DNA from 3 places in the Citrobacter sp. U14242 genome. Region 1 is predicted to be linked to each of the others. Evidence: predicted binding sites of a transcription regulator. Region 1 holds the regulator's gene; each other region holds the start of a gene.

Evidence for each region. The regulator PurR, encoded in region 1, represses purine synthesis genes. The targets are predictions, from matches to a motif close to CANGCAAACGTTTGCNTG.
Region 2: a site for PurR is predicted at 2,458-2,475, ahead of tusA (sulfurtransferase TusA). Genes of this name have one in related genera too.
Region 3: a site for PurR is predicted at 2,519-2,536, ahead of ACLJXE_RS04840 (NCS2 family permease). Genes of this name have one in related genera too.

The regions. Positions count from the first base shown of each region.
Region 1 is NZ_JBKGLW010000004.1:169,702-174,594, forward strand. It holds gene ACLJXE_RS07910 (MFS transporter) at 1-982, opposite strand, end outside; gene cydH (cytochrome bd-I accessory subunit CydH) at 1,161-1,250, opposite strand; gene purR (HTH-type transcriptional repressor PurR) at 1,548-2,573, shown strand; gene punR (DNA-binding transcriptional activator PunR) at 2,693-3,616, opposite strand; gene punC (purine nucleoside transporter PunC) at 3,728-4,893, shown strand, end outside.
Region 2 is NZ_JBKGLW010000002.1:153,387-158,279, reverse strand. It holds gene ACLJXE_RS03490 (MFS transporter) at 1-1,067, shown strand, start outside; gene ACLJXE_RS03485 (DcrB family lipoprotein) at 1,071-1,628, opposite strand; gene ACLJXE_RS03480 (7-cyano-7-deazaguanine/7-aminomethyl-7-deazaguanine transporter) at 1,701-2,366, opposite strand; gene tusA (sulfurtransferase TusA) at 2,535-2,780, shown strand; gene zntA (Zn(II)/Cd(II)/Pb(II) translocating P-type ATPase ZntA) at 2,875-4,893, opposite strand, start outside.
Region 3 is NZ_JBKGLW010000002.1:440,184-445,076, forward strand. It holds gene hutH (HAL/PAL/TAL family ammonia-lyase) at 1-774, opposite strand, end outside; gene ACLJXE_RS04840 (NCS2 family permease) at 1,081-2,418, opposite strand; gene yieH (6-phosphogluconate phosphatase) at 2,586-3,251, shown strand; gene phoU (phosphate signaling complex protein PhoU) at 3,336-4,061, opposite strand; gene pstB (phosphate ABC transporter ATP-binding protein PstB) at 4,086-4,859, opposite strand.

The DNA of each region.
Region 1 (4,893 bases):
ACGATGACAATCCAGGTGCCTCGCTGGCAACGCGCATCACACGCATCTGCAGCGGCGGAACCACCGCAAACGTTGCTGCGCCCCACACCACCATACTCACGGCCGCACCCAGCTCATTACGAGCCAGGAAAGGTATTGCCAGCATAATAATCATTAGCAGCAGCAAAAAGCCTTTCAGCGTACCGTTAACCGAACGGTCAGCCAGTTTCCCCCCCAGATAGTTACCGATAGAGAACCCAACGCCAATCAGCACCAGCATACCGGTGACAAACGCCGGCGTAGCATGAGTAATGCTATGCAGCACGGGTGAGATGTAGGTATAAAGCGTAAACATCGCCCCGGCCCCCAGAACGGTCGTCAGTAACGCTGACACCACTTGTGGACGCATTAACACCGCCAGTTCTTTGCGCACATCAGGGCGCTCACCAGCCCCACCTTTCGGTAACGAGAAGAACAGACTGACCATTGCGATAACACCCAGTCCCGCCGTCGCCATAAAGGACATACGCCAGCCGATGGTTTCCCCAAGCCAGGTTGCCGCGGGAACACCGCCAATATTGGCGATAGTTAACCCCATAAACATAGTCGCAACGGCGCTGGCCTGTTTATGTTTGGGGACAACGCTTGCTGCCACAACCGAACCGAGGCCAAAAAATGCCCCGTGGTTAAGACTGGTCAAAATGCGCGACAGCATCAGCGTCGTGTAATCCGGAGATATCGCCGAAAGCACATTACCCAACGTAAAAATGGCCATCAGGAAGATAAGCGCATTGCGACGCGCACGATGGGACAGCAGTAATGTCATCAGCGGTGCGCCAACCATCACGCCTACCGCATACGCGCTGATTAACATCCCAGCGGCCGGAATTGAAACATCCACACCTTTGGCAATGACGGGTAGCAATCCCATGGGAGAAAATTCTGTCGTTCCAATGCCAAACGCACCTATCGCCAGCGCCAGTAAAGGATAATTTATTTTCATCTATCGACTCCGTAACGTCGAGCCTTGGCACGACACATCATAAGAGTCAAAAGCATGACATTGATCGCAAAATTAATAAAGTTAACAAAATTGCAAAAGACTTTTGCTTATTGGCAAAAAATAGGACGGAAAAGACAAGCAGAAAGGGTGAGGGAGAGCAAACTCCCTCGGGGGGAAATCAGTGCAGTGCTGCAGTCAGGCCACCCGCGACAATCAGGCCCAGAACAATTATGGTCGTCACTAACGAAAATTTCAGATCGGTGCTCATCAAGTTTTCTCCTTTTTATTCCCACACAAAAAGTGATATTGCGCATTTTTACACACTTGAAAGCAAAAATCTCTCACGATTTATATTGATAACTGCTTTTAACTCTTCCCCTTTTCGTTAAGATCAGACAAAATTCCACGCTTACTTGATTAGCGTACCGGCCATTGACCCCTTCCTGACGTTCCGTGTCGTTTTCCCGGCGTGCCGCAACCCCGACGTTGCGTTGAGGGTGTGTGAAGGCAAACGTTTACCTGGAGTATTCTCAGGAGCTTAGGATATGGTCTGGAGTGAGATGTAATGGCAACTATTAAAGATGTAGCGAAGCGAGCAAACGTTTCCACTACAACCGTATCACACGTAATTAACAAAACGCGCTTTGTCGCAGAAGAAACGCGCAACGCTGTCTGGGCAGCGATTAAAGAACTGCACTACTCCCCCAGCGCAGTGGCACGTAGCCTGAAGGTGAATCACACCAAATCGATCGGTTTGTTGGCAACCAGCAGTGAAGCTGCCTATTTTGCCGAAATTATCGAGGCTGTTGAGAAGAATTGTTTCCAGAAAGGCTACACGCTGATTCTGGGCAACGCCTGGAACAGTCTTGAAAAACAGCAGGCATACCTGTCTATGATGGCGCAAAAGCGCGTAGATGGCCTGTTGGTAATGTGTTCAGAGTATCCGGAATCACTGCTTTCCATGCTCGAAGAGTATCGCCATATTCCAATGGTGGTCATGGACTGGGGCGAAGCAAAAGCCGACTTTACCGATACCGTCATTGATAACGCTTTCGAAGGTGGTTACATGGCGGGCCGGTATCTGATTGAACGCGGTCATCGTGAGATCGGTGTGATCCCGGGTCCCATGGAGCGTAATACCGGCGCAGGCCGCCTGGCTGGCTTCATGAAAGCGATGGAAGAAGCGCTGATTAAAGTTCCCGAAAACTGGATTGTACAGGGTGATTTCGAACCTGAATCCGGCTACCGCGCTATGCAACAAATCATCTCCCAGTCGCATCGCCCAACCGCCGTATTCTGTGGTGGCGATATTATGGCGATGGGTGCGCTGTGTGCCGCAGACGAGATGGGACTGCGCGTGCCGCAGGATATCTCAGTTATCGGTTACGACAACGTGCGCAACGCTCGTTACTTCACCCCTGCGCTGACCACCATCCACCAGCCAAAAGATTCACTTGGTGAAACAGCTTTCAACATGCTGTTAGACCGTATCGTGAATAAACGTGAAGAATCGCAGTCAATCGAGGTGCATCCACGTCTGGTAGAACGTCGTTCCGTTGCCGACGGTCCATTCCGCGATTATCGTCGTTAAGCCCGTTATGTGGGTAATGCCGTTCAGAAAGCATCAATCGGTGTTGGCGGGGGTAATGAACATACTCTCTCCGAGAAAGGGTTCTGCTCTCCATACATGCTTAACTGAACGGCATTACGCTATGCGAGGAGCTCATCCGGCTCCCGCAGCCACTCTTTATTCAGCGTCTCACTATCCCCCAGGTAGTCCAGTAACCAGCTCAGTGCAGGCGACGTATCATTCTGTTGCCAGGTCAGGCAACACGCGGCATCCGGGAACGGATTTTCCAGCTGTAACGCCACCCATTTTCCGCTATCGATCCACGGTTTTGCAAAATGCGTCGGTACCATCCCGACACAGAGTCCGGCTGACAAGCAGGTGGCCGAGGATTCCCAGTCAGGAACCACGACGCGTTTTTGGTTGTGCAGCAACCATGTAATACGTTTCGGCAGCGTGCGGGACGTGTCTTCGCGCACCAGCGATGGCCAGTTGCGCAACGTATCGTCACTGAGCGGTCCCGGCATTGTCGCCAGCGGATGATGACTGGCTACCACGCAACTCCAGCTCAACATTCCCATATCCCGGAACGTATAGCGTCCCCCTACCGGAATGGCCTGCGTTGCTCCGATAGCTAACTCCACACGACCGTCCGAAAGCGCGTCCCAGACGCCATTAAACACCTCCTGAAAGACCAGAAGCTCCACATCATCGAAATGGCGGTAGAAATCCACAATCATCTGTCGGGTTCGTTCCGGGCGAACAATATTATCTACCGCAATCGCCAGCTGTCCTCGCCAGCCATTGGCGATTTGTTGACATTGCTGACGGGTGATCTGCATTTTTTTGATAACAGACCGACCTTCTTTTAAAAACCACGCGCCAGCAGGCGTTAATTCCACGTCCCGGTGACGACGTTCAAAAAGAGGTACAGCCAGCCACTCTTCCAGTTGGCGCACAGTGTAGCTTACCGCCGAAGGTACGCGGTGCAACTCCTGAGCAGCCGAACTAAAGCTACCGTTACGCGCCACCGCATCAACAACTTCAAGTGAATATTCCGACCACATGCTCTGCCTGCAAAAAATTTGAAATCAGTAAGCAAATATTAGCGTTTCACAGCGAGAATTACACTCACTACACTCAGCGGCAATGTTCTATTGCTAAAAAGAGAAACGATAATGCAACCAGGAAAAGGGTTTTTAGTCTGGCTGGCAGGTCTTAGCGTGCTAGGTTTTCTGGCAACCGATATGTATTTGCCCGCCTTTGCTGCTATTCAGTCCGATTTACAGACACCCGCTTCTGCCGTGAGTGCCAGCCTTAGTTTGTTCTTAGCCGGTTTTGCCGTTGCACAACTTTTGTGGGGGCCACTTTCCGACCACTATGGTCGTAAACCGATTTTGATGCTGGGCTTATCCATCTTTGCGCTGGGCAGCCTGGGCATGTTGTGGGTAGAAAACGCCACCGGCTTACTGGTGCTTCGCTTTATTCAGGCCGTTGGTGTCTGTGCGGCTTCGGTTATCTGGCAGGCGCTGGTTACCGATTATTATCCTTCACAAAAAGTAAACCGCATCTTTGCCACCATTATGCCGCTGGTCGGATTGTCTCCTGCACTTGCACCGTTATTAGGCAGTTGGATCCTGATACATTTTTCCTGGCAGGCCATTTTTGCCACCCTTTTTGCGATTACCCTGATCCTGATGTTGCCGGCTCTGCGCTTAAAACCAACGGCAAAAGCGCGCGATGATAGCCAGGATAAACTGACGTTCGCTACGCTGCTGCGCTCCAAAGCATACCGTGGAAATGTACTGATTTACGCAGCATGTTCTGCGAGCTTCTTCGCATGGCTGACGGGTTCACCGTTTATCCTTAGCGAAATGGGCTATAGTCCGGCTGTGATTGGTTTGAGCTATGTTCCGCAAACTATTGCATTTTTGATCGGTGGTTACGGCTGCCGCGCGGCACTGCAAAAATGGCAGGGTCGCCAGCTTCTGCCGTGGTTACTTATCCTGTATGCCATTAGCGTTATCGCCACCTGGGCTACTGGCTTTATTCACCACGTTGCGTTGGCTGAAATCCTGATCCCATTCTGCGTGATGGCCATTGCAAACGGGGCAATCTACCCTATCGTTGTCGCCCAGGCGCTGCGTCCATTCCCTCAGGCAACAGGGCGTGCCGCTGCGCTGCAGAACACGCTGCAACTGGGGTTATGCTTCCTGGCAAGCCTGGTCGTTTCGTGGTTAATCAGCACGCCGCTGCTCACCACCACCAGCGTTATGCTGACGACAGTGCTGCTGGCCGCGCTAGGCTACAAAATGCAGTCACAGACTGACAACACATCCTTGCC
Region 2 (4,893 bases), on a different contig from region 1:
GCGCTTTCTGGGCCGGGCTGGTTATCAGCCTGCAATACTTCGCGACGTTGTTGAGCCGCCCTCATGCCGGTCGATATGCCGATTTGCTGGGGCCGAAGAAGATTGTGGTATTTGGGCTGTGCGGCTGTTTTTTGAGTGGTCTGGGCTATTTGCTGGCAGGGAGCTCTCATGGTTGGCCGCTGGCCAGTTTATTACTGCTGTGCCTGGGGCGCGTGATTCTGGGGATCGGGCAAAGTTTTGCCGGGACCGGCTCTACATTGTGGGGCGTTGGGGTGGTTGGCTCAATGCACATTGGACGGGTGATTTCATGGAACGGTATCGTCACCTATGGGGCGATGGCGATCGGTGCGCCGTTGGGGGTGCTGTGTTACGCCTGGGGGGGCTTACAGGGACTGGCGCTGACCGTGATGGCCGTGGCGCTGCTGGCAATATTGCTGGCGCTTCCGCGTCCGGCAGTGAAGGCTGGCAAGGGCAAGCCGTTACCGTTTCGCGCGGTGCTTGGGCGGGTTTGGCTGTACGGTATGGCGCTGGCGTTGGCCTCTGCCGGCTTTGGGGTGATTGCCACGTTTATTACCCTGTTTTACGACGCGAAAGGCTGGGACGGCGCGGCATTCGCGCTGACGCTATTTAGCTGCACGTTTGTCGGTACTCGTCTGCTATTCCCAAATGGCATCAACCGGTTAGGCGGGCTGAATGTCGCAATGATCTGCTTTAGCGTCGAAATTGTTGGGCTGCTGTTGGTCGGCATGGCTTCCATGCCGTGGATGGCGAAAATTGGCGTGCTGCTGGCCGGCGCAGGGTTCTCGCTGGTCTTCCCGGCGCTGGGTGTGGTAGCGGTAAAAGCGGTCCCGCAGCAGAATCAGGGCGCGGCGCTGGCAACCTATACGGTATTTATGGATTTGTCGCTGGGTGTCACCGGGCCTTTGGCGGGACTGGTGATGACATGGGCGGGTGTACCGGTTATCTATCTGGCGGCCGCAGGGCTGGTGGCGGTGGCGTTATTGTTAACATGGCGGCTAAAAAAACGGCCCCCGGAGGAATCTGCGGAGGCCGTATCATCGTCTTAACGATTACTGGATAACCAGCGTGTTAATGATGTTTTCTGCCGTTGTCTGTGCTTTCTGTTGATCGTCAGCAGGCAGCGTGATTTGCAGGGTCAGCAGTTGGTTGTCCACTTTGCCCAATACCACGGAGGAGTAGGCAGTCTGGCCTTTCGCTGAAATGATGCTATCTAACTGCTGAAGCGTGTGGCCTTTCAGCTCAATGGACTTGTTAGTGACCACCTGCAGCTGCGGGTCACGGCTACGCTGCTGGTCTTCCAGGCGTTTTGCCAGCACGGTCAGGTCTTCACTGGTGTCATCACCGACAATCACAATCACTGCTTTCTGGCCGGTTGCGTCAGAATAAACGTGCATATTGTTGGCCTGAGTGCCCAACTTGCCGCTCTGATCGGTCATGTCTGCCGGCAGGGAAAAACTGAGTTTGCCGTCCAGCAGGCTGACCGGTTGTCCGGCTGCGTTACTTTCTGCAGCAGCACCTTCGGCTGGCGCTTTTGTATCGCTATTATCACAGGCCGCAAGCCCCATAACCAGCAGGCCAATACCGACATATTTAACCAGATTGCGCATTGACTTCTTCCTTTCGATAAACGGCCATAACGGCTCATTCGTCCATCTTATCACAACTCGGAAAATGAACCTTTAACTCGTCTGCAATGCAGAGATTTCAGATTTATCTGCCAGTCTTTTCAGCAACATATTCAGCAACACGCCATACATTGGCAGGAAGAAAATAATACTGATCAGCACTTTGAAGCCGTAATCGACAAGCGCGATTTCCATCCAGTGCTCGGCCATAAAGGCATCCGGGCTGCGCCAGAAGGCGATAAAGAAGAATGCCAGCGTATCGCTGATGTTGCCAAACAGCGTTGAGGCCGTAGGCGCGAGCCACCAGCGACGGTTCTGACGCAGGCGGTTAAAGACGTGCACATCCAGAATTTGTCCTAGTGCGTAAGCCATAAAACTGGCGGCGGCGATACGGGCGACAAACAGATTAAAGTGCAGCAGTGCATCAAAACCTTGCCAGGAGCCCATATAGAACAGTGAAGACACGCCATACGAGATCAGCAACGCAGGAACCATCACGGCAAAGATGATACGTCTTGCCAGCGGTGCGCCAAAGATACGCACGGTCAGATCGGTGGCGAGGAAAATAAACGGAAAGCTAAACGCGCCCCAGGTGGTATGAAAACCAAAGATGGAGATCGGAAGCTGCACCAGATAGTTGCTGGAGGTGATCACCAGCAGATGAAATAGCGATAGCCAGAACAACGCTTTTACGCGCTGATTTTGTGTAAACGGAGTCATATTGTGACCTTTTTGTTGGATGGGGTGAGGGAACCCAATAAAAAACCGTCGCATGATACTGCTTTAAAAACACATTGCAATGGTTGTTTTTCACGCAATCGTTAACCTGATTGGCTTACGCCACAACAGAGCGTAAAATAACGCCGTTTTTGTATGAATGAGACTACGATGAGCGATCTGTTTACTTCTCCCGACCATACTCTTGATGCGCAGGGGCTGCGCTGCCCGGAACCCGTCATGATGGTGCGTAAAACCGTGCGCGGCATGCAGGCCGGTGAGACGCTGCTGATTGTTGCAGACGATCCGGCGACAACCCGCGATATTCCCGGCTTCTGTACGTTTATGGAACATGAGCTGGTGGCAAAAGAGACCGACTCTTTGCCATACCGCTATCTGGTGCGCAAAGGCCAGTAATCTTGTCATGCCGGATGGCGCTAGCGCTTATCCGGGCGACAAAGACTATGTAACCTGTAGGCCGGATAAGGCAACGCCGCATCCGGCACACACATTATCCTTTACGTAATAAGCGCAGCGCGTTGGCGGTCACCAGCACCGTTGCCCCCGTATCTGCCAGTACTGCCAGCCACAACCCGGTTATCCCCAGCAGCGTGGTAACCAGGAAAATCCCTTTCAGACCCAGCGCAATCGCAATATTTTGTCGAATATTGGCGTGGGTTGCGCGCGCCAGTTGGATCATTTGCACCAGACCACGAAGACGGTTATGTGTCAGGGCAGCATCGGCGGTTTCCAGTGCAACATCGGTTCCGCTACCCATGGCAATGCCGATGGTGGCGGCTTTCATTGCCGGAGCGTCGTTGATCCCATCGCCGACCATCGCCAGCGGTGACAGTTGGTTGAGCTGGGTAACGGCCCGTACCTTGTCTTCCGGTAATAGCCCCGCTTTGAATTCAAGCCCCAGTTCAGCGGCAATAGCGGCTGCCGCACGGGGATTGTCGCCGGTCAGGATCACCCCTTTCACACCGAGCTGATTCAGCTCGTTGATGGCGGTGCGGGCATCGTCGCGCAGTGTGTCCTGTAAGGCCAGTACGCCGAGTACGGCATCGTTACGCACGACCAGCACCACGGTTTGGCCTGCGCTTTCCAGTTCGCTTATCTGCCCGGCAAAGGTATCAGCAGGCTGTTTGCCCGCTGCACAAATCAGCACCCGCTCGCCGTTGACCTGTGCTTCAATCCCTGAGCCAACCAGCGCCCGCTGTTCTGTCGCCAGCGGAATACTCAGTTCACGCGTTTGTGCTTCACGGACAATGGCCTGGGCCAGTGGATGCGTTGCACCTTGTTCTACAGCAGCCGCCAGCGCCAGCAGTTCGGCTTCGTCTACCCCACTTGCCGGATGAATAGCCGTGACGCGCGGTTTACCGACGGTCAGGGTGCCGGTTTTATCAAATGCCACCTGAGTGACTCTGCCCAACTGTTCCAGTGCGGCGCCGCCTTTGATGAGCGCCCCGCGACGCGCCGCTGCGGCTAATCCGGAAGTGATTGCGGCAGGGGTTGAAATAACCAGTGCGCACGGGCAACCGATCAGCAGCAGCGTTAGGCCTTTATAAATCCATTCCTGCCAGGAAGCGGCAAACAGCAGCGGCGGTACGAGCGTGACCAGCAAGGCAATCGCCATGATGGCCGGGGTATAAATCCGGCTGAAGCGATCAATAAAACGCTCAATAGGGGCGCGACGCTCTTCGGCCTCTTCAATCAGTTTCAAAATCCGGTCAATCGCGCTGGCACCTGGCTCAGAGAGAACTTCGAGAGTGACCAGGCGGTCTACGCTGGTGGCACCTGCCGGGACTTTTTCGCCCAATGCCCGCTCAACAGGAATAGATTCCCCCGTCAATGCACTTTCATCAAAGCTGGCAAAACCAGAAACCAGTTTAGCGTCGGCGGGTAAACGTCCTCCGGCGGCAACTTCAATGATGTCGCCTGGCTGGAGGGCGTTAATGGCAACCTCTTCACGCTCGCCGTTACGCAGGCGCGTGGCGGTTTCCGGCTTCAGCGCCATTAGCGCACTGACCCCTTTGCGGGCACGGCTGGCAGCCCATCCTTCCAGGCGCTCACCAATTAAAAACAACAGTAGTACCATGGCCGCTTCCGCCGTTGCACCGATAAACAATGCCCCGATGGCGGCGACGCTCATCAGCGTTTCAATGGCAAAGTAGCTACCGGTCTTCATCAGGCGCAGCGCCTGACGTGCAATGGGGTACAGACCCACCAGTGTGGTGGCGATAAATGCTATCTGGCCGAAGGGGTGATTGAACTGCTCCAGTCCCCAACTGATGGCCATCATGATAATCAATGAAATCAGTGGCAGATTTTCTTTAAACCGTGATTCGGGAGCTTCTTCTGGCGCCTGCTCATCACGCAGGGTGTAGCCGGCCTTCTGCACTGCGCTTTCAATTTGCTGGCGGATATCGGAACCGGCATCCACCACCAGCTTTTCGGTAGCGAACAAAACCTGAACCTGGTTAACGCCGCTGACCTGGCGGACCGCATTTTCGACTTTACGCGCACAGGC
Region 3 (4,893 bases), on a different contig from region 1:
TTCCAGCGATAAACCGAACACCGCCGGAGTAATATTAATAATCTGTCTGGACTCCAGAAGAGCCTGAGCGGAATAAGCCGTTGATATCGCATTTGAAGAGAGAATCGACAGCGCATCTTTGCCAAGTGGTTCCAGCTTATCAATACCCGCCTGTTTCAGCGCTTTTGCCGAATCCATCTCGACGCCTTTCACGCGAACGCGCCATTCACCAATCATTACATCGCCAATATGAGAGGCAAGCGTTATATCAGCTTCACCCACGGAACCCCGTGAGGGCACGACGGGGGTAATATGCTTATTGAGAAACTGCTGATACATTTTGGCAACCTGCGGTTGGGCGCCAGTATTTCCCGTTAACATGGTATTCAGGCGAATCACCATCGCCAGACGCACCAGTTCATCCGGCATGTCTGGACCAACGCCTGCAGCATGCGCATGCAACGCGTTGATGTTAAATTCACGAGAGGCCTGAATAACCTCCGGAGTCAGTTTTCCATGCGCATCAAACAGAGATTTGTCTTTATTGAGTCCCACGCCTACCGTCAATCCGTAAACGGGAACGCCTTTTCCAGCAGCAATCATTAAAAGTTTATTGGCTTTATCGACGCGATCCATCGCAGTTGCAGCGATCTCAACCTGTTTTTCCCCCTGAGCAATGGCCCAGGCATCATCCAGTGTTAATGAATGACCATCCAGTGTCACGCTGGTGGCTGCACTTGCGAATAGTGGAAAAAACAGTGAGACACAGAACGTCGCAATGACAGTCTTCTTCATTTCTAAACTCCTTTTAATAGAGATAAGAAACAGTAACGAAAAATGCCTGTGCGAAAGTTGAAATAGCCCCTGCATTTATTATGGCTATTTTTGATATTTCAAAAAAACAAAAGTAAAAACATTTCAATCTGTTAACAGATAATTCACCATAAGAAACCACAGCTCGCTAACACACGGCCATAAATTACAGAGATTATTGATTCGCAGAGAGATAATTTTCAGACTTGATATTTTGGGGCAGGAATAAAAGATAACCAGACAGGAGATGCTTCAGCCTTGTATGACAAAGCTGAAGCATGTTCTACATTAGTGCGCGTCGATAAACACAATCTTCAACACAAACAGCAGCGCGACAACGATCACGCACGGGCTGAGATCGCGAAAACGTCCGGTACCTATTTTCATCACGCAGTAGGAAATAAAGCCCAGCGCGATACCTTCAGTAATGGAGAAGCTAAACGGCATCATCACAGCGGTAATAAACGCCGGAACAGCTTCCGTCAGATCATCCCACTTCACGCGCGACAGGCTGGACGTCATCAATACGCCCACGTAAATCAGCGCCCCTGCAGCTGCATAGCCCGGCACCATTCCCGCCAACGGTGACAGGAAGATAACCAGCAGGAACAGCAGACCGACAACCACGGCTGTCAGACCTGTACGTCCACCGACAGAAACCCCGGAAGAGGATTCAATATATGCGGTAACGGAAGAAGTACCGATAAACGCACCGGTAACAGACGACACGCTATCGACAAACAGAGCCTGCTTCATGCGCGGGAACTTGCCCTTGGTATCTGCCAGACCCGCTTTATCCGTGACGCCAATCAACGTACCGGAGGAGTCAAACAGGTTCACCAGCATGAACGAGAAAATCACACCCGCCAGGCCAATGTTAAACGAACCGGTCAGATCAACATGACCAATAACAGACGTGACGCTCGGCGGCGCAGAGACAATACCGCTGTAATGAACATCACCCAACATCCATCCCAACAGCGTGGTCACAATGATGGAGATCAGCACTGCCGCATGAATGTTACGTGACGCCAGAATCGCGATGATAAAGAAGCCCAGAATCCCCAGCAGTACGCTGTGGGACGTCAGGTTACCGATAGACACCAGCGTGTCTTTGTTGGCGACGATAACACCTGCGTTTTTCAGCCCCATCATGCCGATGAACAGGCCGATACCACTGGTGATGCCCACGCGCAGACTGACCGGGATATTCGCAATCATCCAGTAACGTACGCGGAAAATCGTCAGCAGCAGCAGACCAATTGCGCCCCAGAAGATCGCGCCCATACCAATCTGCCATGACAGCCCCATCGCACCGACCACCACGAAGGCAAAGAATGCGTTCAAACCCATAGCAGGTGCCAGCGCAACCGGCAGGTTGGCAAACAGCCCCATCAGGATGCTACCAAATGCAGCAATAAGACAGGTGGTAACAAAGACGGCGCTGGTATCCATGCCAGCTACGCCAAGAATTTGCGGGTTAACAAAAACGATATACACCATCGTCAGGAAGGTAGTTAAACCGGCGATCACTTCGGTCCGTACCGTCGTGCCATGCTCGCGCAGTTTGAACACGCGTTCCAGCATCCCCTGGCCAGAAGCCTGGGTTGTGTGTTGTTGACTCATTATCAATTTCCGAACAAGGAGGGAAAATTCGTCGCTATCCTATACCAAAATGCGACAATAGGGTTGGGTTATGAGCAACTTTTTTCATTGATTTTGCTTATACGGCAACGATTGCGTCCCCCCATTATGCATTACGAAAACGTTAAACTTGTTAAAATGGAAATGACATGTCCCAGATAGAAGCCGTATTTTTTGACTGTGACGGTACCCTTGTCGACAGTGAAGTAATTTGTTCTCGCGCGTATGTCAGCATGTTCCAGGCGTTCGGCATTACGCTCGATCTTGAAGAGACGTTTAAACGCTTCAAGGGGATAAAGCTCTACGAAATCATCGACATTATTAACGAAGAACACGGTGTCGAACTGGCAAAAGCCGAGTTAGAACCGGTTTACCGCGCTGAGGTCGCACGTCTGTTCGATACCGAGCTGGAAGTCATTGCTGGTGCGAACACGCTGCTGGACAGCATGGCTGTGCCAATGTGCGTGGTGTCTAATGGTCCGGTCAGCAAAATGCAGCATTCATTGGGTAAGCTGGGCATGTTGCATCATTTTCCTGATTTACTGTTCAGCGGTTACGATATTCAGCGCTGGAAGCCCGACCCGGCAATGATGTTCCATGCGGCGAAAGCGATGAACGTCAACGTTGAGAACTGTATCCTGGTCGATGACTCCAGTGCAGGTGCTCAGGCGGGGATTGCTGCGGGAATGGAGGTTTTTTACTTCTGCGCCGATCCGCACAACAAACCGATCGACCATCCTAAAGTGACGACCTTTACCGATTTGGCACAGTTGCCGGAATTGTGGAAAGCGCGGGGTTGGGATATTACCCGCTAAAAAACAAAGCCGGATGGCGTTAACGCTTTTCCGGCTGACATGTCTCGTAGGGCGGGTAAGCGTCAGCGCCTCCCGCCACAAACATCACTCTTTCGGATCTTTACCCGCCAGCAGTTTATCCAGCTCATCCCCGCCCACGTGACGGAAATCTTGCCCCTTCACGAAGTAGAAAATGTATTCGCAGATATTCTGGCAACGATCACCGATACGCTCGATAGAACGCGCGCAAAACAGCGCGGTCAGCACGCTTGGAATGGTGCGCGGATCTTCCATCATGTAGGTCATCAGCTGGCGCACAATGCCTTCATATTCCTGGTCGACTTTCTTATCTTCACGGTAGATACGTACCGCTTCATCCAGATCCATACGCGCAAAGGCATCCAACACGTCGTGCAACATCTGCACGGTGTGACGGCCCAGCGACTCCAGACTTACCAACAGTGGCTGATGCTGCTGGGAGAATTTCTCCAGCGCAGTACGGCAGATTTTATCCGCGACGTCACCAATACGCTCCAGCTCAGCGATGGTTTTGATGATCGCCATCACCAGGCGCAGGTCGCTCGCTGTCGGCTGACGTTTGGCGATGATACGCACGCAGGCTTCATCAATCGCCACTTCCATCATGTTGACGTTTTTATCGCCCTCAATGACGCGCTTCGCCAGATCGCTGTCCTGATTGTGCATGGCGGTAATCGCGTCAGAAAGTTGCTGCTCAACCATGCCACCCATGGTCATCACCTGGGTACGAATGCTCTCCAGTTCAGCGTTGAACTGACCGGAAATATGTTTATTAAGGTTAAGGTTATCCATCATTTCTCCAGATGCCCGGGCATATCAACCGTAGCGGCCAGTAATGTAGTCTTCTGTTTGTTTCTTCGCGGGTTTGGTGAACAGATCGTCCGTGTTGCTGAACTCAATCAACTCGCCCAGGTACATAAACGCCGTATGGTCAGAACAACGCGCAGCCTGCTGCATGTTGTGGGTGACGATAACGACGGTGTAATCCTCTTTCAGCTCAGTGATCAGCTCTTCAATACGCCCGGTGGAGATCGGGTCAAGCGCTGAACACGGTTCATCAAGCAGAAGCACTTCCGGGCGAATGGCGATACCACGCGCAATGCACAAACGCTGCTGCTGACCACCGGAGAGAGAGTATCCGCTCTGGTGTAATTTATCTTTGGTTTCATTCCACAATGCGGCTTTGGTCAACGCCCACTGCACACGCTCATCCATATCGGCACGGGAAAGCTTCTCAAACAGACGCACGCCAAACGCGATATTGTCGTAGATAGACATCGGAAACGGTGTTGGCTTCTGGAAAACCATTCCTACTTTGGCACGCAGCAGCGCGATATCCTGGGTGTTGGTGAGAATGTTGTCACCATCCAGCAGGATTTCACCTTCCGCACGCTGTTCCGGGTACAGTTCAAACATTTTGTTGAAGGTACGCAGCAGCGTCGATTTACCACAGCCTGACGGCCCGATAAACGCCGTGACCTGGTTCTTCGCAATATCCAGGTTGATGTTCTTCAGGGCATGGAATTTGCCATAGTAGAAGTTCAAATCACGAACCTGAATCTTACCTGGGGCAGTATCAACCATACTCATTTCAATCTCTTCCTCATTCGGCGCCGCATCAGCC